One region of the Pantoea alhagi genome, then DNA from elsewhere that is predicted to be linked to it. Evidence: predicted binding sites of a transcription regulator. Region 1 holds the regulator's gene; the other holds the start of a gene.
What was found. Region 1 encodes LexA, which represses DNA repair genes until DNA is damaged. Its sites were predicted from a motif close to TNCTGTATGTACATACAGNA; they were not measured.
Positions count from the first base shown of each region.

Region 2: the regulator LexA is predicted to act here: its motif matches at 10,860-10,879, upstream of B1H58_RS00255 (DNA translocase FtsK 4TM domain-containing protein).

Region 1 covers NZ_CP019706.1:1,956,760-1,972,885, forward strand. Annotated here, with positions in the region: gene ubiC (chorismate lyase) at 1-218, shown strand, start outside; gene ubiA (4-hydroxybenzoate octaprenyltransferase) at 220-1,101, shown strand; gene plsB (glycerol-3-phosphate 1-O-acyltransferase PlsB) at 1,189-3,612, opposite strand; gene B1H58_RS09200 (diacylglycerol kinase) at 3,741-4,109, shown strand; gene lexA (transcriptional repressor LexA) at 4,215-4,823, shown strand; gene dinF (MATE family efflux transporter DinF) at 4,925-6,247, shown strand; gene B1H58_RS09215 (CsbD family protein) at 6,468-6,680, shown strand; gene zur (zinc uptake transcriptional repressor Zur) at 6,766-7,281, opposite strand; gene B1H58_RS09225 (conjugal transfer protein TraF) at 7,871-9,145, shown strand; gene dusA (tRNA dihydrouridine(20/20a) synthase DusA) at 9,812-10,858, shown strand; gene B1H58_RS09240 (quinone oxidoreductase) at 11,185-12,168, opposite strand; gene dnaB (replicative DNA helicase) at 12,265-13,671, shown strand; gene B1H58_RS09250 (Lrp/AsnC family transcriptional regulator) at 13,780-14,271, shown strand; gene B1H58_RS09255 (YitT family protein) at 14,498-15,112, shown strand; gene B1H58_RS09260 (amino acid aminotransferase) at 15,148-16,126, shown strand, end outside.
Region 2 covers NZ_CP019706.1:56,270-72,395, forward strand. Annotated here, with positions in the region: gene pflB (formate C-acetyltransferase) at 1-1,285, shown strand, start outside; gene pflA (pyruvate formate lyase 1-activating protein) at 1,452-2,195, shown strand; gene B1H58_RS00235 (MFS transporter) at 2,247-3,398, opposite strand; gene serS (serine--tRNA ligase) at 3,677-4,969, opposite strand; gene B1H58_RS00245 (replication-associated recombination protein A) at 5,069-6,412, opposite strand; gene lolA (outer membrane lipoprotein periplasmic chaperone LolA) at 6,420-7,031, opposite strand; gene B1H58_RS00255 (DNA translocase FtsK 4TM domain-containing protein) at 7,221-10,799, opposite strand; gene lrp (leucine-responsive transcriptional regulator Lrp) at 10,918-11,412, opposite strand; gene B1H58_RS00265 (hypothetical protein) at 11,681-11,884, opposite strand; gene trxB (thioredoxin-disulfide reductase) at 11,936-12,904, shown strand; gene cydD (heme ABC transporter permease/ATP-binding protein CydD) at 13,050-14,819, shown strand; gene cydC (heme ABC transporter ATP-binding protein/permease CydC) at 14,819-16,126, shown strand, end outside.

The DNA.
Region 1 (16,126 bases):
CGGAAATGATGCTCAGCCAGCTGGGCACACGTCCGCTGGGCCGCTATCTCTTCTCTTCCTCCACGCTCACGCGTGATTTTATCGATCCCGGTATCTCTGCCGCGCTGTGGGGACGTCGCTCGCGTCTGCGTTTATCGGGCAAACCGCTGTTATTAACCGAACTGTTTTTACCTGCTGCGCCGCTTTATCAAAGCCTGTCTGGAGAACCAAGTGAGTAATATAGAGAAAGGGCTGACGCGCAATAAGCTGCAGGCTTACAGCCGACTGATGCGCATTGATAAACCGATTGGTTCGCTACTGCTGCTGTGGCCGACATTATGGGCGCTGTGGCTGGCGGGCGAAGCCGTGCCGCCGTTGCAGGTGCTGATCGTGTTCGTGCTGGGCGTCTTTTTTATGCGTGCGGCGGGTTGCGTAGTGAATGATTTTGCCGATCGCAAAATTGATGGTCACGTAAAGCGTACGCAAACGAGGCCGCTGGCCAGCGGCATGGTCAGTGAGAAAGAGGCAAAGGTGCTGTTTGTGGCGCTGGCGCTGGTCTCTTTTGCGCTGGTACTGACGATGAACGCCATTACCATCTGGCTGTCGTTTGCCGGGCTGGCGCTGGCCTGGATCTATCCTTTTATGAAGCGTTATACCCATCTGCCGCAGGTGGTATTGGGTGCCGCCTTCGGCTGGGCTATCCCAATGGGCTGGGCGGCAGTCAGCGGTCACGTGCCGCTGAACGGCTGGCTGCTGTTTTTCGCCAACATTTGCTGGACGGTGGCCTACGACACACAGTACGCCATGGTAGACAGGGATGATGATGTAAAAATTGGCGTAAAATCAACGGCTATTCTGTTTGGGCGTTTTGATAAGCTGATCATTGGCCTGTTGCAGCTGGCGACCCTGCTGTTGCTGATAATTGTTGGTCAGCGCATGGCGCTGGACGGCGCTTTTTACTGGTCACTGTTGATGGCCGCCGCGCTGTTTGCACATCAGCAGAAGCTGATTGCTGAACGCCAGCGGGATCGCTGTTTTCAGGCTTTTTTGAATAATAACTATGTGGGTCTGGTGATATTTGTCGGCATTGCGCTGAATATGCCGCCGTTCAGCCAGTGGTAAAGAGCCCGGCCATTAATCAATTAAACAGAAGCGAATAAAAAAGCGGGCGCCACTGGCGCCCGCTCTGTTTTACGCTTTAGACAGCCTTTAGCTGGGTGTAACGGCATTTTCAATCGTCTGACGTACGTCGCTGGTGATCAGCTCCGCCAGCATATGATAAGTGTTCTGCGTCTGCTCCAGCGCGGCGTCGCCGGTATCGCTGATATAGCCTTCGTCACGTAGCGTCAGCACCAGCGTTGAGAACACCGCCTTATCGAAAAACTCCGGCGCGTTGATGCCATGCAGCACCGACAAACGCTGCGCCAGCGTACGGCTCTCTTTCTCCAGCGAACCGCGGTTAATTGCCGGGTTAGCGCTGAGAATAGAGAAGGTGATGGCGTAGCGCTGCAGCGTTTCCCGCATACCTGCAGCCAGCAGCTGCAACGTACGGAAACGCACCGCGTTCAGACGCATCACATCGTTTTCAATGGTGATCAACTGCTGACGAGCCAGTTCGGCAACCAGTTGTTGCAGCAGCTGTGGCAGTTCTTCTTTATCCCAACGCAGGAACAGCTCGCTTTTTAGCAACGGATAAAGCACCGAGACCTGACGCAGCAGCTCGGCGGCGGAGATTTCACGATGCTGCTGCACGATCGCGGCAATCAGCGACGGCATCACCAGCATATGGTGCACATTATTGCGATAGTAGGTCATCAGCACGGCCTGTTCGCGCGGCAGGATAATGATATCGCCAATATTGTCTTTTTCCGTCTCGAACTTATTCATATTCAGCGCATGTTCCAGCAGCGCTTCCGGCGTCATATCCGGCACGGTGGCATCCGGCGAATAGGGAACATGGCGCAACAGATCGAGGTAGCACTCCAGCTGCTCGATAAGCTGTTCACGGGTGAGCGAGCGCTGACGTGAGGCGAGCAGTGCGGTAACGCACAGGTTCATCGCATTGGCGGCGCTGGCGTTGTTAATACGCACCATAATCTGCTGGGCGATATCGTTTACCGCTGGCGTCAGCCACTGTGGACGCTGCGCGACGATGGGATCGATCGAATCGCGCCACTCCGGCACCTGCTTGTTAAGATAATTGACCAGCGGCAGCGGCTCGCCAAAGTTGACATAACCCTGGCCCAGATTACGCAGCTTGCTCAGGCCGCGCAGCATTTGCATAAAGCCTTCTTTCTCTTTAGCCGCGCCGCGCAGTTCCTTGGCGTAAGTGCCCACTTCCATTACGTGCTCATAGCCGATATATACCGGCACCACGGTAATCGGACGGTTACCGCCACGCAGCATCGCCTGAATTGTCATCGCCAGCGTACCGGTTTTCGGATCGAGCAGACGGCCGGTGCGTGAACGTCCGCCTTCGACAAAATATTCAACCGAATAGCCGCGGCTGAACAGCTCGCCCAGATATTCGCGGAACACCGTGGAGTAGAGCTTGTTGCCCTTAAAGGTACGACGAATAAAGAACGCGCCGAGACGACGGAAAATCGGCCCGGCCGGCCAGAAGTTAAGGTTGATGCCGGCAGCAATATGCGGCGGTACCAGCCCCTGATGATAAAGCACATAGGAGAGCAGCAGATAATCCATATGGCTGCGGTGGCAGGGCACATAAACCAGCCCGTGACCATCCAGTGCCAGCTGACGAATACGTTCGCCGCCGCTGACGTTGATGCCCTGGTAGATTTTGCTCCATGTCCAGCCAATCACGCGGTCGGTAAGGCGGATCATCTCATAGGAAAAGTCAGCTGCGATCTCTTCCATCAGCTCGATAGCATTCTGCTGCGCTTTCTCCTGAGAGATTTTTTTGCTGCGCGCTTCATCTTCTACCGCTTTGGCAATGGCCTTCGACTGCAGCAGCTTATTAAACAGATCGTGGCGTACCGGCAGGCGCGGGCCTACGGCAGCCAGACGCTGACGGGCAAAATGAATGCGCGCCACGCGCGCCAGCTTCTGGGCAATGGTTTTATCGGTGCCGTGTTCTGTCGCCATACGACGCAGAGAAACCATCGGTGAGAAACGCACAAAGCTATCGCGCCCCAGCCACAGCACAGCAATAAATTTCTGTACGCCATTCAGCTCGCGCAGGTGAGGGGTTTGTTCGCCCTGCACCTCACGGCCCGGCGCACGGCCAAACATCACCGAAACCGGTACCATCTGCACGTCGAGGTTCGGGTTATTACGGTGCAAATCGAGGTAGTCGTGAAACAGTTTCACTGATTCCTGATTCGGCACAAAATAGGGGAACACGCGTGGGCCGTCATGAATAAAGACGTAACGCGGCAACAGCGCGCCGTCTATCTCCAGCGGATCAAGCGGATCGGGCAGATCGTGCAGGCGACACTGGGTGCGCAGCGCAAGGAGATCGGCCTTTGAATCATAAGGCAGCACATACATAATGGGACGCGACGTATCGATTCCCAGTTCTGATACCGGATCGCCCGGAATTGCCTTACTCTTAACTAAAAATGTTAGTGGTAAATTCAGTAACTTATAATAAAGTTTACGCCAACCTGACATAGACAACATGAAGCCTCTTGTTAGCAAAGCGCCGCAAGCATACCAGAAAGCGCATTGAAGATCTGTGGTGTTGCAATTAGTGCTGCACCCTGACATTGACGTTAAACATTGCAAAGGGTTCCCTGAAGATGGCAAATAACGTAACGGGCCTTACCCGCATCATTAAGGCGGCCGGATATTCCTGGAAAGGCCTGCGGGCAGCATGGCAGCATGAAGCGGCGTTTCGCCAGGAAACGCTGCTGGCGCTGGCGGCGGTGCTCATCGCTTGCTGGCTTGATGTTGATGCCATCACGCGCGTTTTGCTGATTGGCTCTGTGTTTCTCATTATTATCGTCGAAATCCTTAACAGCGCTATCGAAGCGGTGGTGGACCGCATCGGCAGTGAGCTTCATCCGCTGTCCGGACGGGCTAAAGATATGGGGTCAGCGGCGGTACTGCTCAGCATCATAATGGCCCTTTTTGTTTGGGTAACCCTGCTGTGGTCATATATTCGATAGGGTTTCCATAATGGATAAAGAGTTGTTTTTTACACAGCTTTCGGTTTCCATTCCACCAATACCTGTATATACTCACAGCGACTGTATAAACAACCAGGGGGCGGGATGAAAACCTTAACGGCTCGGCAGCAACAGGTTTATGACCTGATTCGCGATCACATTAATCAGACAGGTATGCCGCCAACACGTGCGGAAATCGCCGCCCAGTTAGGCTTTCGCTCCCCTAACGCCGCAGAGGAACATCTGAAAGCGCTGGCGCGTAAAGGCGTGATTGAAATGGTGTCTGGCGCTTCGCGCGGTATCCGTCTGATGGCCGAAGAAGAAAACGGCCTGCCGCTGATTGGCCGCGTTGCCGCCGGTGAACCGCTGCTGGCGCAGGAGCATATCGAAAGCCGCTTCCAGGTTGACCCTAATCTGTTTAAGCCTCACGCAGACTTTCTGCTGCGTGTCAGCGGTATGTCGATGAAAGATATCGGTATTGTGGATGGCGATCTGCTGGCAGTACATAAAACGCAGGATGTCCGTAACGGCCAGGTGGTCGTGGCGCGCATTGATGATGAAGTCACTGTGAAACGTCTGAAGCGTCAGGGCAATACTGTGCAGCTGCTGCCAGAAAACAATGATTTCCAGCCGATTGTGGTCGATCTGCAACAGCAGACGCTGACGATCGAAGGTCTGGCCGTTGGCGTTATTCGTAACGGCGACTGGCTGTAATGACTCAGTGGCGGCCTGCTGGCTGCCACTTACTTCCCCTGTAGTCCTGATTCCGGCGATAACCGCTGTGGCTTGTCGCCATATTTTTTCTGCGGATTGCCATGCACTTCTTTTCTGTGACCGATAAACACCTCTGGCGGCTGGCGCTGCCGATGATCCTCTCAAATATTACCGTCCCCCTGCTGGGTCTGGTGGATACCGCCGTTATTGGTCATCTCGACAGCCCCGTTTATCTTGGCGGCGTTGCCGTAGGCACTACGGCTACCAGCTTTGTTTTTATGTTGCTGCTTTTCTTACGAATGAGTACCACCGGGCTGACCGCACAGGCGTTTGGCGCCAACGATAAGCAGGCACTGGCTCGCGCCCTGATACAACCCTTATTCATTGCCATTATCGCCGGGATAATGTTTATCCTGCTGCGTGGGCCGCTAAGCGCTCTGGCGGCGCAGTTGGTTGGCGGCAGTCCGGCGGTGCTGGAACAGGCTCAGCGCTTTATTCATATTCGCTGGCTCAGCGCGCCTGCAACGCTGGCAAACCTGGTAATACTTGGCTGGCTGCTTGGCGTCCAGTATGCGCGCGCGCCTGTTATTCTGCTGATTGTCGGCAATTTGGTTAATATTTTGCTGGATTTGTGGTTTGTTATCGGCCTTGGCTGGGGCGTGACTGGAGCGGCGGCGGCTACCGCAATTGCAGAAGCGATAACGCTGTTGGTGGGGCTGGGTCTGGTATGGCATGTGCTGCGCCTGCGTCAGATCACCTTTGCGCACCTGAAAAATGGACTGAAAGGCGATGCGCGCCGGTTACTGCGGCTGAACCGCGACATTATGCTGCGTTCGCTATTGCTGCAGCTGTGTTTTGCCTCGGTGACGATTCTGGGTGCGCGCATGGGCAGCGAGGTCGTGGCGGTCAACGCGGTATTGCTGATGTTCCTCTCCTTTACCGCTTATGCGCTGGATGGCTTTGCCTATGCGGTTGAGGCGGTTTCAGGCGAGGCTTTTGGCGCACGCAACAGCGCTAAGCTACGTCAGGTATGGATTGCAGCCTGTCGTCAGGCGGGGCTGGTAGCGCTGTTATTTGCCGTGGGATATGCCCTTTGGGGCAGGGAGATTGTTTCGCTGCTTACCTCTCTGCCCCAGCTGCAAGTGCTGGCGGATCGCTATTTACCGTGGCAAATGCTGTTACCCGTTGTGGGCGTCTGGTGCTATCTGCTGGATGGCATGTTTATTGGCGCAACGCGTGGACGAGAAATGCGCAACAGCATGGCGCTGGCGGCGTTGGGGTTTGGCCTGACGCTGTTAACTGTTCCGCAACTGGGCAATCATGGTCTCTGGCTGGCTGTCACCGTTTTTTTACTGCTACGTGGGTTAACGCTGGGGTGGGTATGGCATCGTTACCAGCGACGGGGCGACTGGTTCACCCTTTGAAACATTTCTTACGGTTACGCTTATTAACTGAATTCGCTGGCTTTTCAGCATAATTGACGGCTCCTGGGACGTTTTTAAAGCGCATGCCCCGCTGTTTAACAGCAAAATCATGTGGTTCTACTACTATTAAAAGTGTCAAACACAGGGAATCAGCGTTTTTACCGAAGATAATTCCGCTGATAGCCAAAAGCTGTTAACACCCAAGGTAGAGGACAAAACGATGAACAGAGACGAAGCCGGCGGTAACTGGAAACAGTTTAAAGGTAAAATGAAGGAAAAATGGGGCAAGCTGACCGATGATGACATGACCGTTATTGAAGGTAAACGCGATCAGCTGGTCGGTAAAATTCAGGAACGCTACGGCTATGCAAAAGACGAAGCGGAAAAAGAAGTAAGCGATTGGGAAACCAATAACCGCGACCATCGCTGGTAAGCGCTTTTTTCAGGATGATGCTCCCACCCGCAGGCACATGGAATGTGCCATCCATTCCACTTTCCCGCCACAAGTTTGTGCCTCGTTATCGCCCGCGTTTTTTCTCGGTTACGCTGTGATCGTGCGTACAGTTTTCCGGATGCTGACAGTTTTCCACATCTTTACAGCCAGCACACAGCCCGTGAGCTTCAATCACGCTATTACGTAGCGAAAAGCCGCTCTGCTGAGAGAGCAACTGGAGAACGGTTTCCACTCCCTGCGCATGTTGTTCGCTGACGGTACCGCAGCGATCGCAAATCAACATCGCTGAAGTATGTCGAGGTTCCTCAAAATGATGACAAACCACGTAGCTGTTATTGGATTCAACGCGGTGAATAAACCCCTGCTCCAGTAGAAAATCGAGCGCACGATAAATAGTGGGCGGCTTGGCCTGTGGCTCAGAGGCGCGTAGCAGATCGAGCAGATCATAGGCGCTGATAGCTGTGTTTTGTTCAGCCATCAGACGCAACACCTCCAGACGCTGCGGCGTCAGGCGCACGTTGCGTTGCAGACAAATTTTTTCAGCCTGCGACAGAATCTGTTGTGAAGGTGATACGCTCATAATCTTTCTCCGGGCGATTGAAATGTTATTTTATCACACGGGTGTTAACAGACAAAATGATTGCCAAATCGCCAACAGCGTTATTCATCGGCTGCTTACCAGACAAACATTAGCTGGATAAAAGAGTACCCTTTCAAGTCGGTACAATGAGTCCGCCGCTTATAATTTGCTTTAGCCCACTTTATTCTTTCTTTAGCTGTAAACAGCCAGGTGCCTTTCTGATTTGACGCCTGAAAGGTATCTAAAAGCGCCAAAAAAACATAGATCTCCGCTACAGCGGGCTAACAACAGCCTGATAATCCTGGCGACTGCGTTAGCTTTTTTGGTGGCATCTAAAAAAGCGCTGTTTCCAGTTTGCAGTAGGAAAAAGATCCAGCTAATGTTCAATCAGGCTTAATAACTGCAGAAAAGCTAAACTGCTAATAATTCTAAAAGACAAATTAAGCTACTGATTGCTCAAAAAAGCAGCAATCCTCTGATAAGCCGGGGAAAAAGGCCTGAGTTCAGGTTAATAAAACAGGCAATTACTGGTCATCATTCATCCAGCGATTTCCTTCTTACTTTCAGCTTATTTGGGTGGCGTCTGATAATGACAAAGAAAAACATTCATTCCTTGAAGCTTTCTCCTGCGGCGGTATTAGTGCCGTTAATCTTTACCTCTTTTTCTTCCCTGGCGGCTGGCAGTTACTTTGATGCCCGTAATGATGCGATGGGCGGTACCGGCGTTGCCTCATCCAACTACACGACCGCACCGCTAACTAACCCGGCGCTGCTTACCAAAGGCCGTGCGGAAGATAACGTAAGCGTTATCCTGCCATCTGTTGGGGTGCAGATCAGCGATAAAGACAAGATGGTCGATAAGATCGATGATGTGACCGATACCGTTGATCGCTACCAAAATGTCTTTGATGATTTTGACGCGGGGGATCTGCTGACGGATCCTGCAGGCGCGCTTGATGTGATCAACAATGTGCGTTCCGCCTCTGGTGATTTGGCCAATCAACTGCGCGACCTGCGTGGTAATAAAGCTGACGGCTCAGCCGGTGCCGCTATTGTAGTTGCGGTGCCTAATGAAACGTTGCCGTTTGCCTTCGTGGCGAAAGCCTACGGCACGGTACATCTGCATACTGATGTGGCACAAAGCGATATCGACTATCTTGACGCTGTAGCCAATGGTACACGCTTTCCTCAGGCGGGCGATCAGTATCTGCTGCGTTCCAGCGCCACCGGCGTGGCGGCGATTGTTGCGGATTACGGCATTGCGGTAGCGCATGAGTTTAAAATCGGCGAGCAGGCAGTCTCGGTAGGTATTACGCCAAAGCTGCAGCAAACTCGCCTGTATAACTATCGCGCCTCGGTTTATAACTTCGATAAAGATAAAGTCACTGACAGCGAGTACCGTACCAACGATACCGGCTTTAACCTGGATGCCGGTCTCTCTACCGACGTGGGCGAGAACTGGACCTTTGGTCTGAGTGCGCAAAACCTGATTTCACGCGATATTGAGACGAAAGAGGTAAACGGCTATCGCGATACTTACCAGATTCGCCCGCTGGTGACTGCCGGTGCAGCCTGGCATACCGAAAAGCTGACTGCCAGCCTGGATGTGGATGCTACCCGTACCAAACGCTTTAAATCCCAGGCTGATAGCCAGTACGCGGGCGTCGGGGTGGAGTATCGCGTTCTTGACTGGTTGCAGCTGCGCGGCGGCTATCATGCCGATATGAAGTCTAACGACGTCAATGTCGTCAGTGCAGGTTTTGGTATTTCGCCGTTTAATAACCGTGTTCACCTTGATCTTGCCGGTTCCGTAGGGGAAGACGATACCTGGGGCGCGATGGCGCAGCTGGGCTTCTCTTTCTGATAAAACCAAACGAGCCGCGTCGGAAACGGCGCGGCTGGCTGAGAAGGCAGGGCTGTGCTTTAAGGCAACCCTGACTTTATCTGCTACGCTCTGAAACACATTATATTCCCGCCTTTTAACGCCTTGATTATTGCTGAATAAAATTAACGTAAGCAGTTATCGGAAAGTGCGTCAGCCTGCCAGCGGTAAAAAAACCACTGCCAGAATAGAGATCAGGGCGGGGAATTATCAGCCCGAAAAAAATCAAAATCTGAAACTTACCTCTTATCTTATGAACCCTGTGACCTGGTATGAAGGTAAATATGCCACGATGGTAGGTTATCTATCACAGTGGAAAAAACCTATTCTGCCGGTGGGGATAAGCTTAATTCCGATACCTAAGTAAATAAAAGGCGACCTGGTTTAATTGCAAAAATCGTCTGAGGCAGCAGCCATTTTGTAAGGCTCTCAATAACAGGAGCTTTAATATATCTAACGGTCTGTTATTTCCCGTCGCGTACGAAAGGCTATTTTTTCTCGTTGCGATAATATCCGTGACACTGGAAAGCAGAGTTGCAGGCCGTGCACTGACTCTGCGCTATGTTATAATAGGCTATCTTTTATTCTACTCTTTCCTCCGTGCCTGCTGCAGACTGGCAGGGAACGGAAACATCAAAAAGTTAAAAAATGCCTCAAAATTCAGAAATATCAACGGCTCTGCCCGACAGCGTCGCTAAAAACAGCGCTCTTTTCTCCTCCCAGCGTTTTTCTATCGCGCCGATGCTCGACTGGACCGATCGTCACTGCCGTTATTTTCATCGTCAGCTGACGCGTAATACGCTGCTCTATACCGAAATGGTTACCACCGGCGCCATTATTCATGGCAAAGGCGACTATCTGGCCTATAACGAGGCAGAACATCCGGTTGCCCTGCAACTGGGCGGCAGCGATCCGGCGGCGCTGGCGCAGTGCGCGCAACTGGCGCAGGCGCGCGGCTACGACGAGATCAACCTGAACGTGGGTTGTCCTTCCGATCGCGTGCAGAACGGACGCTTCGGTGCCTGTTTGATGGGGGAGGCGGCGCTGGTTGCCGATTGTATTAAGGCGATGCGTGACGTGGTTTCTATCCCGGTCACGGTTAAAACCCGCATCGGTATTGACGATCGGGATAGCTATGAATTTCTCTGCGATTTTATCGGCACGGTAGCCCAGCAGGGCGGCTGCGATACTTTTATTATCCATGCGCGCAAAGCCTGGCTCTCTGGCCTTAGCCCGAAAGAGAACCGTGAAATTCCTCCGCTTGATTACCCGCGCGTGTATCAGCTCAAGCGTGACTTCCCCGGGCTAACAATGGCAATTAACGGCGGCGTGAAAACGCTGGAGGAAGCGCAGGAGCATTTACGTCATCTGGATGGCGTAATGATGGGGCGCGAAGCCTATCAGAACCCCGGTCTGCTGGCGCAGGTCGATCGCGTACTGTTTGGCAGCACCGCGCCGGATGCCGATCCGGTTGCTGTGGTCCGCGCCATGTATCCTTATATTGAGCACGAACTGGCGCAGGGAACTTATCTGGGTCATGTTACGCGCCATATGCTGGGTCTGTTCCAGGGGATTCCCGGCGCGCGACAGTGGCGTCGTTATTTAAGCGAGAATGCGCATAAGCCCGGAGCAGGGATAGAGGTCGTTGAAAAAGCGCTGTCGCTGGTCGCAGATAAGATGACCGCCGAGGTCTGATTTGTTTTGCTTATGTTAAAACCCGTGCGGCTGCCGTACGGGCTTTTTATTTCCACGCTTACGCGTGCTATCAGAATAAGACCTTTAGTGTGCTAATTATCAATAAGTTAGCTATATAAATACGACTAATATGAGGCATAGATCACAGAGTGACATTTTGCTTCGTTATTTTTCGCAATTAAACATATTTTTTACTTATGAATTCTGCGAGACTATTTCTCGTTGAGTCGAAACACATTATCGTTGCTGTACCCTACAACAGTGCGAACTAAAAAAAGCAAAAGGGCTTCCTTCGGGAAGCCCTTATTGTTTGTACTTCCGGCGGCTCAGGGGATCAGCAGGCTGGAACCTTGCGTTGCGCGGTTTTCCAGCTGCGTATGCGCGCGCTGCGCCTCGCGTAAGGGGAAGCGCTGGCTTTCCGGAACGTCCACCTTAATCGCGCCGCTGGCAAGCATCGAAAACAGATCGTTACTGGCGCGCTGCAGCTCATCCCGCGTGGTGATATAACCGTTAAGTGAAGGGCGCGTCAGGTAAAGCGACCCTTTCTGGTTCAGAATCGCCAGGTTAACGCCGGTCACCGGACCGGATGCATTACCGAAACTGACCATCAGGCCACGTCGCTGCAGGCAGTTAAGCGAGGCTTCCCAGGTTGCCTTGCCTACCGAATCGTAAACCACGCGTACCTTCTTACCATCGGTCAGCTCGCTAACGCGCTGCGCGATATCCTCTTCACGATAGTTGATTGTTGCCCAGGCCCCGCGATCTTTAGCCAGCCGCGCTTTTTCCGCAGAGCCAACCGTCCCGATCAAATGCGCGCCCAGCGCCTTTGCCCACTGACAGGCGATCAGTCCTACACCGCCAGCCGCTGCGTGAAACAGAAAGATCTCATCTGCCTGCACTTCATACGTTTGCCGTAGCAGATAGTGTACGGTAAGCCCCTTCAGAAACGAGGCCGCCGCTTGTTCAAAAGAGATGGCATCAGGCAACAGCGCAATCTTATCCTGATGCACATTATGAATTTCACTGTAGGCGCCCAGCGCAGACTGTGCGTAAACCACGCGATCGCCGGGCTTGATCGCCGTAACCCTGTTGCCAACTTTTGTTACCATGCCTGCGGCTTCGGTGCCGATACCGGAAGGCAGCTCAGGCACAGGATAAAGTCCGGAGCGTACGTAGGTATCGATATAATTGATGCCGATAGCTTTGTTCTCTACCTGCACTTCATCGTCATCAGGGTCGGAGGGATTGAAGTCGATCCATTGCAGCGTTTCCGGGCCGCCATACTGGGCGATTTGAATACGTTTTGCCATTACCACTCCTGCTGGTTTCCAGTTACGACATGACGTCAAGCAGGCGAAAAACGGGTATACTTGCGCGTCACTCACACACTCGGTATTGCATTCACTATGGCAGGAAATAAACCCACCAACAAATCCAACGAGGTTCGCGATCGCCAGGTAGAAGGGCTGAAATTGCCGCCCCATTCGCTGGAAGCGGAGCAGTCGGTGCTGGGCGGGTTGATGCTGGACAACGAGCGCTGGGATAACGTCTCAGAGCGCGTGGTGGCCGAAGACTTCTACAGTCGCCCTCATCGTCTGATATTCAGTGAAATGCAGCGGCTACTGGAAGCCAGCCAGCCCATCGACCTGATTACGCTTTCTGATTCGCTGGAGCAGCGCGGCGAGCTGGATATGGTCGGCGGCTTCGCCTATCTGGCGGAGCTGTCAAAAAATACCCCCAGCGCGGCAAACATCAATGCCTACGCCGATATTGTTCGCGAGCGAGCGGTGGTGCGCGAAATGATCGCGGTAGCGAACCAGATCGCCGATGCCGGTTATGATCCGCAGGGGCGCAGCAGCGAAGATCTGCTGGATTTCGCTGAGTCGAACGTCTTTAAAATCGCCGAACAGCGCGCGAATAAAGATGAAGGCCCGAAAAATATTGAGCAGATTCTTGAAGCGACCGTTTCACGCATCGAGTCGCTGTATCAGAAGCCGCATGACGGCGTAACCGGCGTAGATACCGGTTATCAGGATCTCAATAAAAAAACCGCCGGTTTGCAGGGTTCCGACCTGATTATCGTGGCGGCGCGTCCGTCAATGGGTAAAACCACCTTCGCCATGAACCTGTGCGAAAACGCCGCGATGCTGCATGAAAAACCGGTGTTGATCTTCAGCCTGGAGATGCCCAGCGAGCAGATTATGATGCGTATGCTGGCGTCGCTGTCACGCGTCGACCAGACACGCATTCGTACCGGCCAGCTGGATGATGAGGACTGGGCGCGTATTTCCGGCACCATGGGCATCCTGCTGGAGAAAAAGAACATCTATATTGATGACTCCTCTGGCCTGACGCCAACGGAAGTGCGCTCGCGTGCGCGACGCATATTCCGTGAGAATAACGGCTTAAGCCTGATTATGATCGATTACCTGCAGCTGATGCGCGTACCGTCACTTTCTGACAACCGTACGCTGGAGATCGCTGAGATTTCCCGCTCGCTGAAGGCGCTGGCAAAGGAGCTGAATGTGCCGGTGGTGGCGCTGTCGCAGCTTAACCGCTCGCTGGAACAGCGCGCGGATAAACGTCCGGTAAACTCCGATCTGCGTGAATCTGGCTCGATCGAGCAGGATGCTGACCTGATCATGTTTATCTATCGTGATGAGGTTTACCACGAGAACAGCGATATGAAAGGGATCGCTGAGATCATTATCGGTAAACAGCGTAACGGTCCGATCGGCACGGTACGTCTGACCTTTAATGGTCAGTGGTCGCGTTTTGACAACTATGCCGGGCCGCAATACGATGACGAATAGCATGCACGTTTTGTGCATCTCATTGGGTCATCAAAAAATTGTGTTGGACATTTGCCGCTTAATTGCGCTTATCTGTAACGATTTAAGCGCTAAGAGCGGCAAACCAAGATGGCACAGCTTGACGATTACGATCTGAAAATTCTGACCTTACTCCAGGCCAACGGACGCTTAACCAATCAGGAACTGAGCGACCTGGTCGGCCTGTCCGCCTCGCAGTGTTCCCGCCGCCGCATCATCCTTGAGCAGGGAAATCTTATTCTGGGCTACCATGCGCGCGTCTCACCTGACGCCGTTGGGTTGGGTATGATTGGCCTGATTGAGGTGCGCCTGATTAATCACACTTCCGATTACGTAGAGAGCTTTCACCGCATGGTGGCAGAGCAAAGCGCCATTGTGGACGCTTATAAAACCACTGGCGATGCGGATTATCTCCTGAAGGTAGCCGTTAACAGCCTGGCTGAGCTAAGCGCATTAATCAGCGAGCTGGTGGCGGGGCATCGCAGCGTATCGCACGTTAAAACCTCTGTGGTGCTAAACCGGCTGAAAGAGAACGGTCTGACCATTGCCGCGCCCGCGCCGCTGCACCAAAAAAGTGCCTGATGCACAGTTAGAGTGCATTCGGCGTAGTTAAGTGCGCAGCTTGTGCATAAATAGCGCTCAGGGTGCGTAACTTAAGCATCATAAGGCTAACGAGAGCATGTAACGTGCAGTTAAATTATTTATTTAATCAGGTGCTTACTGGCAAAGCATCAATTTATGCCGCTAAAGCCTGCCGTTATGGTGCGATTCTTGCTGGGCGTTATCTTTTTCTTCGGTAAACAGCCCTATGGATAATATCGTTCAACCCGCCCGCGTTCCGCACACGCTGCTGGAAGATGCGCTGGCGCTGCTGTTCGGCACGCTGATGGTATCGTTTGGTGTGGTCATGTTAAAGCAGGCCGGCGCACTGACCGGTAGTACGGCAGGCATCGCTTTCCTGATCAGCTATCTGACCTCTTTTTCCTTTGGCACGCTGTTTTTTGTTATTAACCTGCCGTTCTACTGGCTGGCGGTAAAGCGCATGGGGTGGGCATTTACCACCAAAACTTTCTGCGCCGTCGCGCTGGTTTCACTCTTTACCCGGCTGCATCCACTTTTCATTCATTTTGACGCGCTTAACCCGTTTTATGCGACAGTGTTCGGTAACATTATTATGGGCGTTGGGTTTATTGTGTTGTTTCGTCATAAGGCCAGCCTGGGCGGCATCAATATTCTTGCCCTGTGGTTGCAGGATCGCTTTGGCATTCGTGCCGGTAAGCTGCAAATGGCGGTAGACAGCTGCGTGGTTTTGGCCTCATTGTTTGTGGTTTCGCTGCCGATGCTGGCGGCGTCAATCGCTGGCGCGCTGATGCTGAATTTGATTATCGCGATGAACCATCGGCCCGGGCGTTATGAAGTTTGAGCTGATAAAAGAGACTATCACTAGGGAGATTTACCGTGTTTCAGAAAGTTGATGCCTACGCTGGCGATCCGATTCTTACGTTAATGGAGACCTTCAGGCAGGATCCGCGCCCGCATAAGGTTAACCTGAGTATTGGCCTCTATTACAATGAGCAGGGCATTATTCCGCAACTCCAGGCGGTAGCCGAAGCGGAAGCGCGTCTGAATGCCCAACCGCAACAGGCATCACTCTATCTGCCGATGGATGGGCTGGCCAGCTATCGCCAGGCGATTGCACCGTTGCTGTTTGGCGCGCAGCACGCGGCGCTACAGGAAAAACGCATTGCAACGATTCAAACCGTGGGCGGTTCCGGCGCACTGAAAGTGGGGGCGGATTTCCTGAAGCGCTATTTCCCGCAGTCGCAGGTTTGGGTCAGCGATCCGACATGGGAAAACCATGTGGCGATCTTCGCGGGTGCCGGTTTTGATGTGCATACCTATCCCTGGTATGACGCGCAAACCAACGGCGTTAAGTTTGATGATTTTCTTGCCACGCTGAAGTCGCTTCCCGCTCAGAGCGTGGTGCTGCTGCATCCCTGCTGCCATAACCCGACCGGTGCCGATCTGACCAATGCGCAGTGGGATCGCGTTGTTGAAGCGTTGCAGGCGCAGCAGCTGATCCCTTTCCTGGATATTGCCTATCAGGGCTTCGGGGCCGGTATGGAAGAGGATGCCTATGCTATTCGCGCCATCGCCGCTGCGGGGATTTCGGCGCTGGTCAGCAACTCTTTCTCAAAAATCTTTTCGCTATACGGCGAACGCGTCGGCGGCCTGTCGGTGGTCTGTGCGGATACGGAAGAGGCGGCGCGGGTTCAGGGGCAGCTTAAGGCCACGGTGCGCCGCAACTACTCTTCACCGCCAAACTTTGGCGCTCAGGTCGTGGCCTGTGTGTTGAATGACGAAGCGCTGAAGGCCAACTGGCTGGCGGAAGTGGAAGCGATGCGTCTGCGTATTCTGGATATGCGCCAGGCGCTGG
Region 2 (16,126 bases), 1.9 Mb from region 1:
TTGGGCAACGGAATCCCTGGCAGGTATGGGCCTGGATGGTCGTACGCTGGTGACAAAAACCACCTTCCGCTTCCTGAACACCCTGTACACTATGGGGCCGTCTCCGGAGCCGAACATGACCATTCTGTGGTCAGAACAGCTGCCGATTAACTTTAAAAAATATGCGGCTAAAGTCTCTATCGACACCTCATCCGTCCAGTATGAAAACGACGATCTGATGCGTCCGGACTTTGATAATGATGATTATGCCATCGCCTGCTGCGTAAGCCCGATGATTGTCGGCAAACAGATGCAGTTCTTCGGTGCACGCGCCAACCTCGCCAAAACGCTGCTGTACGCAATCAATGGCGGCGTCGATGAAAAAATGAAAATGCAGGTCGGCCCGAAAGAAGCGCCGATCATGGACGATGTGCTGGATTTCGATACCGTAATGGCTCGTCTGGACCACTTTATGGACTGGCTGGCTAAACAGTATGTCACCGCGCTGAATATCATTCACTATATGCATGATAAATATAGCTATGAAGCGGCGCTGATGGCACTGCATGACCGTGACGTTTACCGCACCATGGCCTGTGGTATTGCCGGCCTGTCCGTAGCGGCAGACTCACTTTCAGCTATCAAATATGCCACAGTAAAACCGATTCGCGATGAAGATGGTCTGGCAACAGATTTTGAAATCGAAGGTGAGTATCCGCAGTTTGGTAACAACGATCCGCGCGTTGATGATCTGGCCTGTGACCTGGTTGAACGTTTCATGAAGAAAATTCAGAAACTGAATACCTACCGCAACGCCGTACCGACTCAGTCAGTGCTGACCATTACTTCCAATGTGGTTTACGGTAAGAAAACCGGTAACACCCCGGATGGCCGTCGTGCTGGCGCACCTTTCGGGCCCGGCGCAAACCCAATGCACGGTCGCGATCAGAAAGGCGCGGTAGCCTCGCTGACTTCTGTCGCTAAGCTGCCGTTTGCTTACGCTAAAGATGGTATCTCTTATACCTTCTCTATCGTACCGAACGCGCTGGGTAAAGATGACGATGTGCGTAAAACTAACCTGGCGGGTCTGATGGATGGTTACTTCCATCACGAAGCGGCGATTGAAGGCGGTCAGCATCTTAACGTTAACGTCATGAACCGTGAAATGCTGATGGATGCGATGGATCATCCGGAAAAATATCCGCAGCTGACCATTCGCGTTTCAGGTTATGCGGTACGTTTCAACTCGCTGACTAAAGAACAGCAACAGGATGTTATTACACGTACTTTCACCCAGTCGCTGTAATCGCCCCTTGTGCTAATAAAAGGCTCCTGCGGGAGCCTTTTTACCAGCAGCCTGGTTTGCCAGAGATCTATACTGGGGTCATCTGGCAAAACAGACTCACTTAACGCAGCAGCCATTAAAGACTGCGTCACCTGCCGGGCAGGTTCACTTTGGAGAACGCATCGCAATGTCATCATCCGTCGGTCGTATTCACTCATTCGAATCCTGTGGTACCGTTGATGGCCCAGGCATCCGCTTCATTACTTTTTTTCAGGGCTGCCTGATGCGCTGCCTTTACTGCCATAACCGCGATACCTGGGATACCCATGGCGGGAAAGAGGTTACGGTAGAAGAGCTGATGAGCGATGTTCTTTCTTATCGCCATTTCATTAATGCCTCCGGCGGCGGCGTCACAGCCTCTGGTGGTGAAGCGATACTGCAGGCCGCTTTTGTTCGCGACTGGTTCCGCGCCTGTAAGGCGGAAGGTATTCATACCTGTCTTGATACCAATGGCTTTGTACGTCGTTACGATCCGGTGATTGATGAGCTGCTGGAGGTGACCGATCTGGTGATGCTCGATTTGAAACAGATTAATGACGATGTTCATCAAATTCTGGTTGGTGTCTCTAATCATCGCACCCTGGACTTTGCCCGCTATATTGCTAAAAAAGGCATTCGAACCTGGATACGCTACGTCATCGTGCCGGGCTATACCGATGACGATGACTCCGCGCATCGCCTTGGCGAATTTACGCGCGATATGCAAAACGTCGAAAAGATTGAATTGCTCCCCTATCACGAGTTAGGCAAGCATAAATGGATCGCCATGGGGGAAGAATATAAGCTGGACGGGGTTAAACCGCCCAAGTCTGACACGATGGAACGCATCAAACATATTCTGGAAGGGTACGGTCATAAGGTCATGTATTAATCCGTAACCCACTAAAAAGGGCGACCTCACCGTCGCCCTTTTTTATTCTGATTATGCCTGCGCCACAGGCGTAATATGATGGTCTGCTTTACGCAGCAGCATAACCAAATAGATGAACGCAACGGCGGCTATCATCACAAACAGTAAGCGATCGGAGTAGTTTTGCATCAGCATCGCCGTCATACTCGGCCCTGCCAGGCTGCCAATGGTATAGCTCAGTAGCAGAGCCTGATTCATCGCCACCAGTTCATGGTGCTTAACCGTCTCGCATGCCCATGACATGGCTACCGGATAAAGCGTAAAGCCGGCAGCGCCCAGGATAAACAGTGCCGGAACCATAGCCATATTGCTGAGCATGGCAATCGAGCCGAGGATCACAATAAACACCTGCACGCGCAGCACCAGCAGACGACCGTAACGATCGGCCATACGCCCTACCGGCCACTGCCCTACGATGCCCGCACTCACCAGTAACGCCATCCAGTAGCCGACGTTAGCGTCGCTGATCCCCTGATGAGAAAGATAGAGCGGCATCAGGCCATACAACGAGCCAAGTACAATGCCGGAAATAATGCAACCGTTGATGCCAAGCCGTGAGCTACGGCGACGGAGCATTGGCCACATGCGACCCGGCGCGCCATCTTCCTCACTCGCGGTAGTGGTGATCTTCATAAAGATAACCGGCAGTACGCCAGCGACAATCACGGCGGTGATCCAGGGCAAAACGTTCAGCAATTCGGTAGAGACTTTACTTACCAGCAACTGACCGGCGACCGTGCCAAGATAGTAAACAATCATATAGGCAGCCAGCAGCTGACCGCGATTACGCAACGTGCCGCTACAAAGCAATGCGCTTTCCACTACCACCCAAATCCAGGCGCAGCCAATACCTGCTACCAGGCGCCAAAGCGTCCAGCTCCAGAAGCCCTCATTCAGCCCCAGCGCTACCGTGGCGACAGCAAAAACCAGCGAAGCAAAATAGTAGCTGCGATTAAATCCATAGTGCTTAATCAGCCAGCCCGCCAGTAAAGTCCCGATAAGATTACCCGTGTAATAAGATGAGCTAACCACGCCTACCTGCCAGGTGGGAAGATTATCGTGTGTCAGCCACAGAGGCACGAGAGTATTAAGCACGGCAATAGAAACTGTCAGCAGCAGCAAGCCGCAGAGCAACAGCACAACGGGACGAGACCAGGTGAACATTGGCTAAATCACAGGGAAGAAAAGAGAAAGTGCGCGAATATTGCCACTCTTGTTTTTAAAGTCAATCTGCCCGATTTACACGCCGCACAATTTGCCCTGGGCCGATTTAATATTTTTATCCTGAAAAGATTTTTGCAGAATAAAGTTTATACAGAAAAAGAAAGCCGCCCTTGTAAATCAGGGAATTATATTTATTGCTGCGAAAGATAACGATATATTTATTTTAATAAAAAAAGCCCGCCGGAATTAGCAGCGGGCCTGATAGTTCACGAAAGCTATTAACCAATCATGGTTAATCCGCCCATATAAGGGCGCAGCACTTCTGGTACTTCGATACGGCCATCAGCCTGCTGATAGTTTTCCAGCACCGCCACCAGCGTACGACCTACTGCCAGGCCTGAGCCATTCAGCGTATGAACCAGACGCGGTTTCTTATCATTCTTACTGCGGCAGCGCGCCTGCATACGGCGAGCCTGGAAATCCCACATATTAGAGCAGGAAGAGATCTCGCGGTAAGTATCCTGCGCCGGCAGCCAGACTTCCAGATCGTAAGTCTTCGCCGCGCTGGCCCCCATATCACCGGTGCAAAGCAGCACTTTACGGTAAGGCAGATTCAACAGCTGCAGCACTTTTTCCGCATGGCCCACCAGCTCTTCCAGTGCCTGCATGGAGTCTTCCGGACGAACAATCTGCACCATCTCAACTTTATCGAACTGGTGCATACGGATCAGTCCACGCGTATCACGGCCATAGGAGCCAGCTTCGGCACGGAAGCAAGGCGTATGGGCGGTGAGTTTAATCGGCAGGGACTCTTCCTCAACGATCTCGTCGCGGACCAGGTTGGTCAGCGGCACCTCGGCAGTTGGGATCAGCGCATAGTTGCTGCTGTCTGATTCCTCTTCCAGCGGGCGGGTATGAAACAGGTCTTCGCCAAATTTAGGCAGCTGTCCGGTACCAAACAGCGTGGCATGGTTAACCAGATAAGGCACATAGGTTTCGGTATAGCCATGCTGCTGCGTATGCAGATCGAGCATGAACTGACCCAACGCACGATGCAGACGCGCAATCTGCCCCTGCATGACCACAAAACGGGAACCGGTCAGCTTAACAGCAGCGGCGAAATCCAGCCCTTTTGCCATTTCGCCAAGGTCAACGTGGTCGCGTACCGGGAAATCATACTGGCGCGGCTCGCCCCAGCGCAGAATTTCCTGATTTTCAGTCTCATCTTTGCCCAGCGGCACCTCATCTGCAGGCAGATTCGGTAACGCGAGAGAAAAATCACGGATTTGTTGCTGCAAGATATCCAGTTCGGCTTTAGCCGCATCCAGACGCTCGCCCAGCGCGTTAACTTCCTGACGCAGCGGCTCAATATCTTCCCCGCGCGCTTTAGCCTGCCCGATGGATTTGGAACGCGCATTACGCTCAGCCTGCAGGTTTTCCGTTTCTACCTGCAACACTTTACGGCGCTCTTCAAGAGAGAGCAGCGTTTCCACATCCAGTTTAAATCCTCGGCGTGCCAGTTTTTCTGCGACTGCGTCTGGCTCGTTACGCAGCAGATTGGGATCGAGCATGCTTATCCTGTGCTTACTGTGATTAAAAAAAGGTTTTGAACCAAAGCGTTCCTTCAGGATCCACCCGGCTATTGCGCTAACCTTACCGCAACGTCTGGGTTAGCGGTAGCGTTTTGTCGGGCTATTTTGATCCTGTTCCGCAAGCCAGGCGAGCTTTTCGCCAATTTTACCTTCCAGCCCGCGACTGGTGGGTTGGTAGTAACGCGTTTGCGCCATCTCAGCAGGGAAATAGTCTTCGCCGGCGGCATAGGCGTTTGGCTCATCGTGCGCATAACGATACGCCTTGCCCAATCCCATCTCCTTCATTAATTTCGTTGGCGCATTACGCAGATGTTCCGGCACATCGAAATCGGGTTTTTCACGCGCATCGCGCAGCGCGGCCTTAAAGGCGGTATACACCGCATTGCTTTTCGGTGCGCAGGCCAGATAAACAATCGCCTGGGCGATAGCGCGTTCGCCTTCTGCCGGGCCGACACGGGTAAAACAATCCCATGCGGCAATTGCCACCTGCATCGCTCGTGGATCGGCATTTCCTACATCTTCAGAAGCGATGGCCAGCAGACGACGCGCAACATAGAGCGGATCGCCGCCCGCCGTAATGATACGGGCATACCAGTAGAGCGCAGCGTCAGGAGCAGAGCCGCGTACTGATTTATGCAACGCTGAAATCAGGTCGTAATAGCGATCGCCTTTATTATCAAAACGCGCTGCGCGTTCGCCGGATACCTCATTTAACAGCTGCGGCGTTAATTCCCGTTTGCCCTGCGCATCGCTTTCGGCCATATCCGCCATCATTTCCAGCGTATTCAGCGCGCGGCGCGCATCGCCATTCACCAGCTCGGCAATCATCCGGCGGGTTGAGTCAGGCAGGACGATATCCTCTTTGCCCAGCCCGCGCTCTTTATCGGTTAGCGCCTGCTGCAATACCGTTTCGATATCCTCTGTCGTCAGGGATTTCAGCAGATAAACGCGCGCGCGCGATAAAAGCGCGGAATTCAACTCAAAGGATGGATTTTCCGTGGTTGCGCCAATAAAGGTAATGGTACCGTCTTCTATATGGGGTAAAAACGCATCCTGTTGGCTTTTATTGAACCGATGCACCTCATCCACAAACAGAATGGTACGCCGCCCTGCCTGACGATTTTGACGTGCGCGTTCAATCGCTTCGCGTATCTCTTTAATGCCGGAGGTAACGGCAGAAATTCGTTCGACGTCGGCATTGCCGTAACGGCCAATCAGCTCAGCCAGCGTGGTTTTTCCGGTGCCGGGCGGGCCCCAAAGGATCATTGAATGGAGATGGCCTGCTTCAATAGCGCGCGTTAGCGGCTTATCCGGGGCCAACAGATGCTGCTGTCCGATATACTGTTGCAGCGTGGTTGGCCGCATACGCGCGGCCAACGGTTGAAACTGCCCGGAAGAAAAATCAAGGGAGAGATTACTCAACTCAACCTCACTGACGTTGATCGTCTACCGTCACCCCTTTCGGTGGCGTAAAAGTAAATTTATCTGCGCTGACCGGCCCATTATTTTGGCTTTTCAGCACGTAGCTGCTGCGCTGTCCATCCTGCTCGATGGCGCTGAACTGATTAATGGTGCCGTTACCAGAAACGTTAATCATAAACTGTTTGAGATTACCGGCGTCTGTTTTCGGCGTCAGTTCAAAATTGTCGCCCTGCTGTTTCACATTATACTGTTTCCAGTCGCTGCTTTGATTACGGGCAATCAGCATAAACGGCGTATTGCTGGTGGCGCTGTTCAGCCAGGTAGCGCTGACCTGCTCCACGAAAGGATTGTAAAACCACAGGGTTTTACCGTCTGAAATAATAACGCTCTCATCCGGCGCGGTCATATGCCAGTTAAACAGGTTGGGACGTTTTACCCACATTTCCCCTTCACCTTCCTGAACATTCGAACCGCTGCTGTCGGTAACCTTCTGGCTAAAGCTGGCGTGGAAGCTGCTGACTTTGTCCAGACGCTGCTGTAATTCACTGGAAGCATCGGCCAGCGCACCGGCGGAGGTCAACGCTGAAAGTAAACCGCAAGCAAGTACTAATTTTTTCATGACTACCGATTCCTTTTTAAGTCGTTATATTCCGCATCAGGCGGCCTTATTACACATTAGACTGACAATTCGCTTCCTGACAGGAGAAAATACTGAAAGCGACGCGGTTAGCCGTTTCTGATGTTTAAATAAACAACGGGCCGGATTTTACCGGCCCGTATAGCGTCTGACAGCACAAACGCTGTTTTATTACATTTCGTGCGGCGGCGGCGCAAGAACTTCACGGTTACCGTTATGCCCAGGCGGAGAGACGATAGCCTGTACCTCCATCTGCTCAATAATACGCGCGGCGCGGTTATAACCGATACGGAACTGACGCTGAACGCCAGAAATCGAAGCACGGCGTTTTTCCACCACAAAGGCTACTGCCTGATCGAACAGCGGATCCAACTCTTCGTCGCCGCCATCCAGGCCCAGGCCGCCACCGTCGCCTTCTTCGCCCGCCGTAATGCTTTCAATATACTGCGGACGACCACGCGCTTTCCAGTCCTGTACCACCGCATGCACTTCCTGGTCGCGTACAAAGGCACCGTGAACACGCACCGGAATCGAGGAGTTTGGCGGCATATAGAGCATATCGCCCATCCCCAGCAGGGATTCCGCACCGCCCTGATCAAGGATCGTACGGGAGTCAATTTTACTGGATACGGTAAAGGCGATACGCGTCGGAATGTTAGCCTTAATCAGGCCGGTAATCACATCTACCGACGGACGCTGCGTAGCAAGCACCAGGTGAATCCCCGCTGCACGCGCTTTCTGAGCCAGACGCGCAATGAGTTCTTCCACTTTTTTGCCTACCGCCATCATCAGGTCGGCGAATTCATCCACCATGACCACGATATAGGGCAGCTTCTCCAGCGTCGGCGGCAGCGTATCCATACTGTCGCCAGGCTTCCAGAATGGATCCGGGATAGGTCGTCCCATCGCTTCCGCCTGCTCGATTTTCTCGTTGTAACCCGCCAGATTTCGTACGCCAAGCGCAGACATTAGTTTATAGCGACGCTCCATCTCGCCAACGCTCCAGCGCAACGCGTTGGCCGCATCTTTCATGTCGGTGACCACTTCCGTTAACAGATGTGGGATACCTTCATAAACCGAGAGCTCCAGCATTTTCGGATCGATCATAATAAAGCGCACCTGCTCCGGCGTCGCTTTATAAAGCATACTGATGATCATCGCGTTTACGCCTACCGATTTACCGGAACCGGTAGTACCGGCCACCAGCAGGTGAGGCATTTTGGCCAGATCGGCCACCACCGGCTGGCCTGCAATATCCTTACCCAACACCACAGAAAGCGGCGAAGGATTATCACGGAAGCTGGCGCAGTCGAGCACTTCGCGCAGATAAACGGTCTGACGATGCTTATTCGGCAGTTCAAGGCCGACATAAGGCTTGCCGGGGATCACCTCCACCACGCGCACTGCGACCGCAGAAAGTGAACGGGCCAGATCGCGTGACAGGTTAGAAATGCGTGCGGCCTTGACGCCCGGGGCTAAATCCAGTTCAAAGCGGGTGATCACCGGCCCTGGCGAAATGCCGACCACTTCGGCTTTTACCCGATAGTCAGCCAGCCGCGCTTCAACCAGGCGGGCAGTCTGTTCCAGCGCAAACATATCTACCGGTTCTTCTTCTGCCGGCGGCGAGGTTAACAGATCCAGCGTCGGCAATGGCGTAGTCGGTTTATAGGTTGGCTGCTCATGACGCATCAGGAAAGGATGAATCAGGCTATCCGTTAGCGAGTCGTGGTTTTCAGGCTGTGGCGCAACATCTACGGCCGCAGGCGTAAAGGCTGATGACGCGCTGCTTTGCCATTGAGAAACGGGCGGCTCGATGGGGCGCTGAACCGGTTCGCTCGGCTGCGTCACCTGCGGTGCCGGGACATCCGTCGGCTGAGAGGCATAACGCGGCTCTGTTGATGCCGACTGCTGCCACTGCGGCTCCGCTGCCGGTGTCTCTGGCTCAGGCGTAGCGGCAATGGTAAACAGCGGCTCGCCTGGGCCATCATCAATCAGATCTTTCATTGGTGAAAAATCGAAAGCGGCAGCAGGATCGATCGTAAAGGCTGGCGTATCGCGCGGCGGCGTTGCAGCCTCCTGAGGAGGCGTATCTGCCAGATGTTCACTGCGCGGCTGTAGCGTATTCTGCTGCGGCTGATAAGTAATATCGGGCTGCGTTGGCTGCATATATCGCTGCTGAACGTTACCCACTTGCTGAGCCTCAGGCACCGCCGGTTCAGGATGTGCGTACCGCTGCTGCTGCTGTTGTGCGAACTGCTGCGCCAGCGCCTCTTGCTGCAATGCACCCTCATCCTCGTCAGAGGCATAGTCTGCGCCATAGCGCGCCTGCTGCTGTGCCATAAACGCATCACGTAACTGGTGTTCGTCTTCGGCAATTGACTGCGCATCGGCAGGCTGAGACAGAGCCTGTTGCTGGGCCTCCTGCTTCGCTTTTTCCTCTGCCAGACGCTGGGAAGGCAGCTTAATGCCAAAAGAAGCGAGTTCACGGCGCGTAGGCAATTTCACCGGTTTCGGACGCGGAAGCTCAGGACCGATGCCCTGTTTAATCTGCGGATTAATCTCTTCAGGTGCACTGACCGGCATAAAAGGAACGGCACCTGCTTGCGTAGCGGCGGCAGTAGCAGTAACTGGCGCTGGTGATGAGGTTGTCGCCTCCTGCCAGTTACCCATTTGCGGGCCATCGTCTTCTGCACTAGGCGTGAAGACGTCGATTGACTGCTGAGGCATTTCAAAACGATAAAGCGGCGGCGCAGCGCTTACGCTCTCGGTTTGCGCAACTGTGGCAGGCGCAGGGGATACGTTTACAGGCGCGACGTTATCGCGCGCTGGCACAACCGGCTGTGCCGGACCTGATTGTTCCGCCTGAGTCGGCACAGAATCGTTCTGCTCATTCATAGCATGAACTACCGGCTGAGCGGATGCAGAAGCTTCGGCGTTCGCCTGGGTCATCGCGGCGCTGTTAGCGACCGGCGCTTTAGCAAACAGGGGATCCTCTTCTTCCGTATCATCTTCCACAGCGTGCAATTTGCGCGGCGGCGACAGCAGAATGTCATCATCCTCATCCAGCTGAACCGCGCTTTTAATCGTGGGTGCCGGACGATAGTCATCCTCTTCATGCCAGGCTTCGTCATTGCGCGAGCGATTGCTGGCAAAGGTCAGCACACCCATGACCACCGCACCGATTTTCTCGGCAATCGTCAGCCAGGACCAACCGGTATACAGGGTTAACCCCGCTGCCCACAGACAGAGCAAGGCCAGCGTCCCGCTCGCACCGCTCAAATACGGCACCATTGCGTTACTGACCAGACTGCCTATCACCCCGCCAGAGGCAAAGTACCAAATGTCATCAGCATTCAGCGCGGCAAGACCACAGGTGGTCACCACCAGCGCCAGCACGCCTATCAGACGCAGGCCCACGGCAAAGTAGTCGATATAGTCCTGGCGATCGCGCTGCTGAAAAGTGATCCAGCACAGACCCAGGATCACGGGCGGAATGGCGTATGCCATCACCCCAAAAATAAACAGTAACGTATCGGCCAGCCAGGCCCCGACGTTGCCGCCCAAATTATGAATAGGTTCATGCCAGGCGGTCTGAGACCAACTGGGATCGGAGGGATTAAAACTAACCAGCGCCACCATCAAATAGACAGCGAATAGCGCAACAAGGATCAGCAACGCTTCGAGCAGACGGCGACCACTACTAAGCGGCTTAAGTGACACTTCTTTATCTTCTGTATATTCCTGGCTCAAGAGAACTCTCCAGGTACCTGTAAACTATGAAGGAAACAGCGCCGGGCTAACCGACGCTGTGCCTGTATGAATTCACAGGAGTGTACCGAATACCACCAGGTTTTGCACCTGTCCTGTGTTATCGCGTCTTAATAACCAAACGGTTACTCTGTTTGACTTCTTCCATCACCACGTAAGTACGCGTATCGTTAACGCCCGGCAGGCGCAGCAGGGTTTCACCCAGCAGTTTACGGTAGGCGGACATATCCGGCACGCGGGTTTTCAGCAGGTAGTCAAAATCACCGGAAACAAGGTGACACTCTTGAGTTTCCTCAAGTTTTTGCACGGCGGCGTTAAATTGTTCAAACACATCCGGCGCACCGCGATTCAGAGTAATCTCAACGAAAACCAGCAATGATGCGTCGAGATAGTGAGGATTGAGCAACGCGGTGTAGCCCAGAATAAAGCCCTGACGTTCCAGGCGGCGTACGCGTTCAAGGCATGGCGTGGGCGATAAGCCAACGCGTTTTGAAAGCTCCACGTTAGAAATACGACCATCCTTCTGCAGTTCATTCAGGATATTTCTGTCTATTCTGTCGAGGTCTTTTCCGGGGCGTTTTTTATTGTCTACCATTATTATTGTCTCTCTTCATTCCTTCCCTTTACCTGCCATACCCTGAACGAAATCAATGTGCAGGGTCTTTCGTCAGTGAAGACATAGAGCCTGTTGCTATTGCAGCGCCCATCCGCATGACGCATGCTGTCTGTCCACACCATGCGTCATTACGAATGACAGACTGAGTTTATTCGGCGTTGTACGCAAAAGCTGGTACGAAACTCTGTTTACATAGCCCAAATATTCTCTGCTTCCCACAATGTTTTCGCAAAAGCGCAGGCGATTGTCAAAGCAAAACATTGAAAATCAGGAGAACATGCCAGCCCGTGGCGCGTACCACCATTTTTAACCGGTTATTTTGGGCGTTTTGCCTGCAATTTATTTGCTGTGAAGCTTTTTTTACGCCTGCTTTTCTTTCCTGCCCCATGTTATCGGTGAAACCTGTTGCATCAATTGTTAACAAAATCGCAGAACGCTTTTTTTGCGTCATTAAATTCCCTACAATCTGGCTCCATGTTGCCAGTTAACTAATGAGGATCTCATGGGCACGGCCAAACACAGTAAATTGCTTATTCTGGGCTCTGGTCCGGCGGGCTATACCGCAGCCGTCTACGCTGCACGCGCTAACCTGAATCCGGTAATGATTACCGGCCTGGAAAAAGGCGGCCAGCTAACCACCACTACCGACGTTGAGAACTGGCCTGGCGATCCTGACGATCTAACTGGTCCGCGGTTAATGGAACGTATGCATGAGCATGCGTTGAAATTTAATACCGAGATCATCTTCGATCATATTCACACGGTTGATTTGCAAAACCGCCCGTTCCGTCTGGTTGGTGATAGCGGCGAATATACTGCCGATGCGCTAATCATCGCTACCGGCGCTTCTGCCCGTTATCTGGGCCTGCCTTCCGAAGAAGCGTTCAAGGGTAAAGGCGTCTCCGCCTGTGCGACCTGTGACGGATTCTTCTATCGTAAGCAGAAAGTTGCCGTAGTGGGCGGCGGCAATACCGCTGTTGAAGAAGCGCTGTATCTCTCTAATATCGCCTCTGAAGTTCACTTGATTCACCGTCGCGAGACTTTCCGCGCCGAGAAGATCTTGATCAATCGCCTGATGGAAAAAGTCAGCAGCGGCAATATCGTGCTGCACACCCATCGCGAGCTGGACGAAGTGCTGGGCGATCAAATGGGCGTAACCGGCGTGCGTCTGCGCGGCACGCAGAACAGCGAAACCACGGAAGAGCTGGATGTCGCGGGCCTGTTTATCGCTATCGGGCACAGCCCAAATACCGCTATTTTCGCCGGACAGCTGGAGCTGGAAAATGGCTATATTAAAGTGCAGTCAGGTTTGCAGGGCAACGCAACGCAGACCAGCATCCCAGGCGTTTTTGCTGCCGGCGATGTAATGGATCATACCTATCGTCAGGCAATTACCTCTGCCGGTACGGGCTGTATGGCGGCGCTGGATGCGGAACGTTATTTAGATGGTCTGGTTAAAAACGATAAGTAAGTTGTTAATTAACTGATCTTATTTTTCTGAGGCGACAGTTCAACTGTCGCCTTTTTTCTTTCTGCCATGCTACATTGCCTACGCCTCTACTGGCATATTCCCTGGCGATATCGGCCAGCCTGTTCTTCTTGAGAAACGGCCCCGGATGGAAAAGAAACGTCAACAACAACTTACTCGCTGGCTGCGCCAGCAGCGTGCCTGTGCCCGCCCCTGGACAACTCTTTCTACGCTGCTGGGCCTGGCAAGCGCCCTGTTGATCATCGCTCAGGCATGGTTGCTGGCCACCCTGATGCATCATTTGATTAGCGAACAGCAGCCGCGCGCGCAATGGCTTTCCACTCTATTTCTGTTGCTGCTCTGTTTCGCGGTACGCGCCTTGCTCAGTTGGCTTCGTGAACAGGCGGGCTATCGGGCGGGAGAACAGATACGACGTGCTCTGCGCAAACAGGTGCTTGACCGTCTACAGCAGTCAGGCCCCGCCTGGATACAGGAAAAGCCGGTCGGCAGCTGGGCCAGCCTACTGCTGGAGCAGACGGAAGAGATGCAGGACTATTATGCGCGTTATCTGCCGCAGATGACGTTAGCCGTGCTTATTCCCGGTCTGATCCTGCTGGTGATTTTTCCGGTGAACTGGGCCGCCGGACTGATTTTGTTGGCCACGGCTCCGCTCATTCCGCTGTTTATGGCGCTGGTGGGAATGGGGGCTGCCGATGCAAATCGGCGTAATTTTCTTGCGCTGGCGCGGCTTAGCGGTGATTTTCTCGATCGGCTGCGTGGCCTGGATACGCTGCGTCTGTTTCATCGCGGCGCGGCGGAAACGCGCGCCATTGCTGCCGCTTCCGAAGATTTTCGGCAGCGCACCATGGAAGTCCTCAGGCTGGCTTTTCTCTCTTCGGCAGTGCTGGAGTTTTTCGCTTCTGTCTCTATTGCCATTGTCGCCGTCTATTTTGGCTTCTCCTATTTAGGCGAGCTCCATTTTGGTCACTACGGTACCAGCATCACTCTGTTTGCCGGTTTTTTGGCCCTGATTCTGGCACCGGAATTTTTTCAGCCACTGCGCGATTTAGGCACGTTTTATCATGCCAAAGCTCAGGCGGTGGGTGCAGCCGATGCGCTACACACCTTCCTCTCCTCCCAACCGGAGGTAACGTCAGCCGAAGACAAACCTGAGTTTTCGCCCGATCGGCCGCTGCAAATCGACGCCAGCGGGCTGATGATTATGGCCCCGAACGGAACCTTACTGGCTGGCCCGCTCGATTTCTCTTTGTCGCCAGGCAGACGTGTGGCGCTGGTGGGTCAAAGCGGCGCGGGGAAAAGCTCGCTGATCAATGCGCTGCTGGGCTTCCTGCCTTATCAGGGTTCCTTACGGATTAACGGCTATGAGCTACGGGATCTTCCACGTCGCGACTGGCATCAGCTTCTGGCCTGGGTAGGTCAAAATCCTCATCTGCCGGAACGTACAGTTCGCGAGAATGTACTCAACGGTCAGAGAGTATCTGCGGCACGTTTACAGGAGATACTGGCGTTAGCTGGCGTCGATGAGTTTCTTTCCCGCCTGCCGCTGGGGCTGGAGCACGAGATGGGCGATCAGGCTGTAGGCCTGTCGGTAGGACAGGCGCAGCGGATTGCCGTAGCGCGGGCGCTGCTAAAACCTCGTCAGCTGTTATTGCTGGATGAACCGGGCGCCAGCCTGGACGCGCGTAGTGAGCAGCATGTGATGCGGGCGCTGTTGGCCGCATCACAGCAGCAAACTACCCTGTTGGTAACGCATCAGCTAAATGAGCTGGCGCAGTGGGATGAAATTTGGGTGATGCGCGATGGTCAAATTATTCAACAGGGTAGCTGGCAGCAGCTTACCAGCCAGCCGGGACCTTTTGCCACGCTGCTGACCCATCGTCAGGGGGATATAGCCTGATGGCGAAACTACAACCTTTTCTGCGGCTCTATCGCCGTCATTGCTGGCGTCTGCTGTTAGGGGCGTTATTAGCCATCGTAACGTTATTGGCCAGCACGGGACTGCTCACGCTTTCAGGATGGTTTCTGGCGGCTTCATCGCTGGCAGGTACGGTAGGGCTTTACAGCTTTAACTATATGCTGCCCGCTGCGGGCGTACGCGGCGCGGCTATCATCCGCACCGTTGCGCGCTATTTTGAACGTCTGGTCAGCCATGACGGGACATTTCGCGTGCTGCAACATCTGCGTGTTTTTACTTTTCGTCGTCTGATGCCGCTATCGCCCGCAGGGCTTACCCACCTGCGCCAGGGCGATTTGCTTAACCGCTTTGTTGCCGATGTCGATACGCTCGATCATCTCTATCTCAGGATAATTTCGCCACTCTGCGGCGCGCTGGTAGTGATTATCGTGGTGACGCTGGGGTTATGCTGGCTGGATGTCTCGCTGGCGCTGACATTGGGTGCCATTATGCTGCTGACCCTGCTGCTGCTGCCGCCGCTGTTTTATCGCGCCGGACGTCCCGCCGGCGAGATCATTACCGCCGAGCGTGCGCGTTATCGCCTGCAGCTGACTCACTGGCTGCAGGCGCAGGCAGAGCTTTCACTGTATGGCAGCGTTGAAGCCTGGCGCGAGCAGCTGAATTTAGTAGAACAGCGTTGGCAACAGGCGCAGCGCAGGCAGGCCAGCCTGACCGGCCTGTCGCAGGCGCTGCTGCTGCTGATCAGCGGCGCGGCGGTAACGCTGTTACTCTGGCTCAGCGCTGGCGGCGTAGGCGACTGGCCGCAGCCTGGCGCCTTGATTGCTCTGCTGGTTTTCTGCACTCTGGCGGCGTTCGAAGCGTTAGCACCGGTTGGCATGGCCTTCCAACATCTTGGACAGGTTTTTGCCTCTGCTGAGCGTATCAGCCAGATTATCGATCGCTCGCCCGCCGTGGAATTCCCCTCTGAGCAACACGATGATCTTTCTGCGCCTGGCTCGCTGGCGTTAGAACAGGTTACCTTCTCATATCCGGATGCGCTTTCCCCTGCCCTGCAGCGCCTGTCGCTCCGGGTTAACGCCGGTGAAACCATTGCGCTGCTCGGCCCTACCGGCTGCGGCAAAAGCACGCTGCTACAGCTGTTAACGCGGGCATGGGATGCGCAGCAGGGTGAGATTTGGCTACAGGGCCTCCCGCTACGTCAGTGGAGCGAACCAGCTTTACGCGCTGCTGTTAGCGTGGTTAGTCAGCGGGTTCATCTGTTTAACCAGACATTGCGCGATAACTTATTA